2 regions of the Ruegeria sp. BA12 genome follow, and region 1 is predicted to be linked to the other one. Evidence: riboswitches for the same ligand, from Rfam matches in the RefSeq annotation. Region 1 holds a riboswitch; the other holds the start of a gene.

Region 1 (3,141 bases):
GAGCAGAATTTCGGCCCGCACATGGAACAGAAATGCGCCACCTTGTGCGCTTGTTTGGGCAAGGTTTGGTCGTGGAATTCCCGCGCCGTTTCCGGGTCCAGCGACAGGTTGAACTGATCTTCCCAGCGGAACTCGAACCTGGCGCGGGACAGCGCATCGTCACGACGTTGTGCGCCCGGCAGACCCTTTGCCAGATCAGCGGCATGAGCCGCTATCTTATAGGTGATAACCCCAGTTTTCACATCATCCCGGTCCGGCAGCCCCAGATGTTCCTTCGGCGTGACATAGCAGAGCATCGCACAACCAAACCAGCCAATCATCGCAGCACCAATACCGCTGGTGATGTGGTCATAGCCCGGCGCGATATCGGTGGTCAGGGGGCCAAGCGTGTAAAAGGGCGCCTCGTGGCAACACTCCAATTGCTTGTCCATGTTTTCTTTGATCTTGTGCATGGCTACGTGTCCGGGGCCTTCGATCATCACCTGACAATCCTTGGCCCACGCGATTTTGGTCAGCTCACCCAGCGTCTCAAGCTCGGCAAATTGTGCCTCATCATTGGCGTCGGCGATAGAGCCGGGGCGCAGACCATCGCCTAGGCTGAACGACACATCATAGGCCCGGCAGATGTCGCAGATTTCGTCGAAATGCTCATAGAGGAAGCTTTCCTTGTGGTGATGCAAGCACCACTTGGCCATGATCGACCCACCGCGCGACACAATACCGGTAACCCGTTTTACCGTCATCGGTACCATATGCAGGCGCACGCCTGCATGGATGGTGAAATAGTCGACGCCTTGTTCGGCCTGTTCGATCAGCGTGTCACGGAACACTTCCCATGTCAGGTCCTCGGCAATGCCGTTGACCTTTTCCAGCGCTTGATACAACGGCACGGTGCCAATCGGCACCGGGCTGTTGCGGATGATCCATTCACGGGTGTTGTGGATGTTGCGGCCGGTCGACAGGTCCATGACGGTATCAGCACCCCAACGGATCGACCAGACCATTTTATCGACCTCTTCTTCCATCGAAGAGGTCACAGCCGAGGTACCCATATTGGCGTTGATCTTGACCAGGAAATTACGCCCGATGATCATCGGTTCGCTTTCAGGGTGGTTGATATTCGCAGGGATAATGGCGCGACCAGCGGCGACCTCGTCCCGCACGAATTCCGGGGTCACATAATCAGGGATGTTTGCACCCCAATCATTGCCGTCGCGCTGTTCAACGACAGCCTCGCGCAGTTGGTTTTCACGGATGGCGATGAATTCCATTTCCGGGGTGACGATGCCGGCGCGAGCATAGGCCAGTTGCGTCACAGCCTTTCCATCCTTGGCGCGCAGAGGGCGCGGGCGCACAGGGAACTCGGGCGTTAGCCGATCACCTTCGACAAAACCGTTGTCTTCCGGTTTGATCTCACGTCCATCATATTCTTCGACATCTGCTCGAGCCTCAATCCACTTGCGACGCAGCGGCGCCAGACCTTGCCGAATGTCCGTCATCACCTGCGGATCGGTATACGGCCCTGAACTGTCATACACGGGCAAGGGTGGCTCCCCCGCCGTGGGGTGGACCGAAATTTCACGCATTGGCACGCGCACATCCGGGTGCACTGTGCCGTTTACATAGATCTTGCGCGATGCGGGCAGTTCACCGGCGGTGATTTTGGGGTTAGGGACGTTCATGTTGGTGCTCCTCAAGCAGTTCAACTTAAAAAGACACCAGATGAGTTTTGGCTTGGGGAAACGAGAAGGCAGACAGCCCCTGTTCGGAGTGCGCTTGCCCGGTATTGTGGCCTGCGCGCCCTAGCTTCCTACGCCAGTATCAACTGGGTCAGGTTCAAAGGGTCGCGTCGCCGGGCATTGCCCCGTCAGCCTCTCAGTCCCCTTGGTGGGACTCCCCTGCGTACAGGTGGTTTAGCTTGAGGTTCACGGCTTAAACAAGCACCAAAATTCATTTGTTTCAGATTTTCTCGAACGGCCGGGACCTTCCGTTCGGTGCAGCACGTCACCAGAAATACGGTCGCTATCTGATGTGCGGGCCGACCTATTCGACAGATACTCCGCACATCGACGGTAAGTTAAACGCTGTTATTTAACATAAGACGTATTATAGAAATATTGCCTCTTTTGAGGGAGAATTGTCGGAGTACGTAATTAATGAGACTTGTCTTCCCCATAATTCAACGACTTAAGATTTTCATGCATTTTGGTGGATTTCGCTGACTTGGACTTATCAAGCTTGTCTCAGACTGCAGCAATACGATCGTCGACTGCGACGCGCATTGGGAACTTCCGAGAGCGGACACAACTCGCAGACCGAAAGCTTCACAGCGTAAGGTTTTGTGCTGAACAATGTTGAGCGACTAAGTGCCCTGCCCTGATCACTTCCGGCCCTTACCGGACTTTAGTCGGTCGTTCAGCATTCTGCAGTGCGGCTCGACATTACGGACATTCGCTGCAAGTGCGCAATCAAAAGATGGGTGAATTTACAGTTTGCGGACGAAGCGGGCCTTCGTCAAATTTGCGCCAAGGTCTGCTTGTGGTGCTTCTAAACTACCGCAGGACTGCTTTCTGTCCCCGGCAAGCTGTTGGTTTTGGAGCTCCAAAAGACACCAAACAAATGAAAGAAAAGAAATCGATTTGATATTTTTGGACCATACTTTACAAAATCAGCCATGGCGAAATCAATTGATCAAACGTTAGGCATCGTAGTTTTGGTGAGCCCGCATTTCAACGTTTCGGCAACGACATCTTTCATCGATCCTTTTAGAACTGCGAATTACCTGTCAGGATTGGTGCGGTTTTCCTGGACCTATGTTTCGGAGGTTGGTGGTCACATCGAATCCAGCAGCGGCCTGGTGGTTGATACTGCTCCTTTGGCAAACGTGGTCAGGGGCAAGCCTTGGCTCGTTCTCGTAAGTACAAGCTGGACGCCTGAACGCCACGGGACACGCCAGTTCAAGGCGGCTCTTCAAAAATGGGATGCAGGCGGTGCAATAGTTGGTGGGTTGGATACGGGTGCAATTGTGCTCGCGCAGGCTGGATTGCTAAAGGGCAAAACTGCGACGGTCCATTATGAGCACATCGATGCCTTCGCCGAAATTGCACCGGACACGACGGTATCTGAGAACATGTTTGTAAC
Region 2 (3,141 bases), 180 kb from region 1:
CGCCGCGCGGCCAAGGTCGAAATCGTAGGTAAAGGATTGATAGATCGCGAGTTCAAGTGTCGTTGCGCGAGGCCCTCCGCCAAGAGTCAACGCGACGGCAAAGCTAGTCAGGCAAATCGCAAAGATCACGGCCAGAACACCCGGCAGAATGCGCCTTAACATTGGCAGTTCGATCAGACGGAACATGGCAAAGCCGTCGCACCCCAATTGCGCGGCCAACCGAAATCTTTCTGCCGGAATTTCCTGCCACGCCTGCAGGATCAGCCGCGTGGCAAGTGGCAGGTTGAAAAATACATGGGCTAGAACCACCCCGTGCAACCCATAGATGCGCAGCGGCGGCAAACCAAACAGACCTAAAAAGTCTGAAATCCAGCCTGCACGTCCGAAAACCTGCAACAACCCAAGGATCGCGACGATGACCGGCAGGATAAAGGGGGCGCCCAATAGGGCGATCAGGGCAGACCGTCCACGAAACCGACGCCGCGCCAGTGCCCGGGCGACCGGAATAGCCAGCCCGGCACTGAACAGCGCAGACAACACCGCCTGAACCAGCGTAAAGCGCAGCGCCGCCCAATCGGCCGGACCCAACCCACCCGCTGTATCAGCGCGCAGGGCTACCGCGGCCAATGTGCCCAATATCAGCGCAGCAACCAGTGCCGCTGCGCCAACACCCGGCCAAGGGCTTACTGGCTGAGCGCGCCCAACCATTCCGCAAGCGCCTGATCCCGCACGGCGGCGGCTTCATCCGGGGTATACAGCAAGGATTTCTCAGGCGTGATCAACGTGTCAAACCCTTCGGGCAGGCCAGCCGCAGGGGTCACTGCCGGATACATCCAGTTGGTGGTCGGGATGATCTGCTGGAAGGTGTCCGAGACCATGAATTCCAGAAATTGATCCGCCAGTTCGGGCTGATCGGTACCGGCCAGCTTCGCCGCAACTTCAACCTGCATGTAGTGCCCTTCGTCAAAGGCGGCCGCTGCTTTGCTGGCGTCATCCTCGGCGATCAAGTGATAAGCAGGCGATGTGGTGTAGCTGAGCACCATGTCCGCCTCACCCTCAAGAAACAGGCCATACGCCTCGGACCAACCTTTGGTCACGGTCACGATATTGTCGGCAAGCCCGGCCCAGATTTCGGGGGCTTCGTCTCCATAAGACGCTTTGACCCACAACAGCAGCCCCAGACCCGGAGTGGACGAGCGCGGGTCTTGAATAATGATCTTGGTTTCACCCTCGGCCAGTTCACGGAAATTGGCAGGTGCCGCCGCATCTGCGTTATGGACAAAAGCAAAATAGCCCCAGTCATAAGGCGCGAACACGTCATCTGACCATTCAATCGGCAGGGTATAATCGGCGCTGACCGAGTTGGGAGCAAACAAGCCAGTTTCCTTGGCCGCTGCGATCAGGCCGGTATCCAGCCCAAGCACCACATCGGCGTCCGTGTTTTCACCCTCAAGCCGAAGACGCGACAACAGCGCCGCGCCGTCTTCGACGCCCACAAGGTTCAGATCACAGTTGCATACTGCTTCGAAAGCTTCTTCTACTTTCGGGCCCGGACCCCAGTCCGAGACAAAGCTGTCATAGGTGTAAACGGTCAGCTGAGGTTTGTCGGCCGCGACAGCCGCTGTTGCGCTCAGAAGTCCCGCAGCAATCATCAGATGTTTCATGTCATCCTCCATTGCGGCGAGAGGGCAAGGGTGGATGAAACCGTTACCTTTCCCTCCGCCGGTTCTAGCCGGTTCAGGTTCTACGGGTTCGCCAAAGGCATCTCAGCGCGGCAGGCCACGCACCCCGAGGTGAGGTTGTCAGTAGGTTGGAACGGACGAAAAGACAACCGGGTTAAAGTGTTTTTTGGATGCTCAAATTGGCATCCGTTCAGTTGGACTGAGAGATGCGCAACCTAATCGCCCTGTGGAACAATCACCGTGGAAAAGGTTTTGAACTACGTTCCAGGTACTGGAACGGTTTGCGTTTTTACCCTTGAGAACTTCAGAGGCCGAATCTCAAAACTGAGAGGACGGCCACCAGTCTTTTAGGCCTGAAGGCTAACCATCTTACCTTTCGGTCCCAGCCGCGTTGGGACGATAAAAGTCGCGGTACCACTTAACAAACTCAGCCACACCATCTTCGATCGAAGTCCTTGGTTGATAACCGGTCAATTCCCTGAGCAGCGATGCATCGGCCCAAGTTGCGGGCACGTCACCGGGCTGCATTGGCATCATGTTTTTATTCGCCTTGATGCCAGTGACCGTTTCGATAGCTTCAATAAACGCGGTCAGCTGTACCGCATCATTGTTGCCGATATTCACCACTCGATGGGGGGCGACCGGTGACAAACTGTCCCCTTCTGGAACATTGCCGTCTGCGGGGCGCACAGGGACGGCGTCCATCAGCAGGCGGATCGCCTCAACCAAATCTTCGACATAAGTAAAGTCGCGTTTCATGTCACCGTGATTATAGACATCGATCGCATTGCCCTCGAGGATCGCTTTGGTGAATTTGAACAGCGCCATGTCCGGGCGACCCCAAGGGCCATAGACGGTGAAAAACCGGAACATGGTGATCGGCAAATCGAACAGATGCGCATAGGAATGGGCCATGCTTTCGGTCGATTTCTTGGTGGCCGCGTAGAACGACATCTGATGATCGGCGCGTTGGGTTTCCTTATAGGGCATCTCGGTATTGGCGCCAAAGGCCGAAGAAGTCGAAGCCAACAGCATGTGTTTTGGCGGATGCGCCCGCGCAGCTTCCAGAATTTCGAAAGTCCCTATCACATTGCTTTCCAGATACGAGCGCGGATTCTCGATCGAATAGCGCACCCCAGCTTGGGCAGCGAGGTGAATGACATAGTCAAAACCATGTTCCCCGAACAGCTCCATCATCAGGCCGGGATTTTCGACCTTGCCGATGACGGGCGAAAAATTCTTACCATTGGGTTCGCGCGCCAGCATGTCGTGGCGGGCCTTTTTCAACGACACATCATAATAATCGTTCAGAGAGTCCAACCCCACTACGTGGTACCCTTGGGCCAGCAGAAGCTTGCTCAGATGAAAGCCAATAAAACCGGCTGACCCGGTGATGAGAACGCTCTGCATAATGTTGCCCTTGTAAAAAACTTGGTATTTCGGGCCTTTTTAGTGCGAG

What was found. Region 1 has a riboswitch for thiamine pyrophosphate ahead of thiC (phosphomethylpyrimidine synthase ThiC). Riboswitches for the same ligand answer to the same signal wherever they lie in the genome.
Region 2: it holds a riboswitch for thiamine pyrophosphate, as region 1 does, so the genes downstream of both, thiB (thiamine ABC transporter substrate binding subunit) here and thiC (phosphomethylpyrimidine synthase ThiC) in region 1, are expected to answer to the same signal.

Annotation. Positions count from the first base shown of each region.
Region 1 is NZ_JBQFVF010000007.1:15,826-18,966, forward strand. It holds gene thiC (phosphomethylpyrimidine synthase ThiC) at 1-1,682, opposite strand, end outside; TPP riboswitch at 1,791-1,910, opposite strand; gene ACR0B0_RS13990 (GlxA family transcriptional regulator) at 2,858-3,141, shown strand, end outside.
Region 2 is NZ_JBQFVF010000007.1:200,535-203,675, reverse strand. It holds gene ACR0B0_RS14800 (ABC transporter permease family protein) at 1-708, opposite strand, end outside; gene thiB (thiamine ABC transporter substrate binding subunit) at 684-1,664, opposite strand; TPP riboswitch at 1,697-1,801, opposite strand; gene ACR0B0_RS14790 (GDP-mannose 4,6-dehydratase) at 2,052-3,092, opposite strand.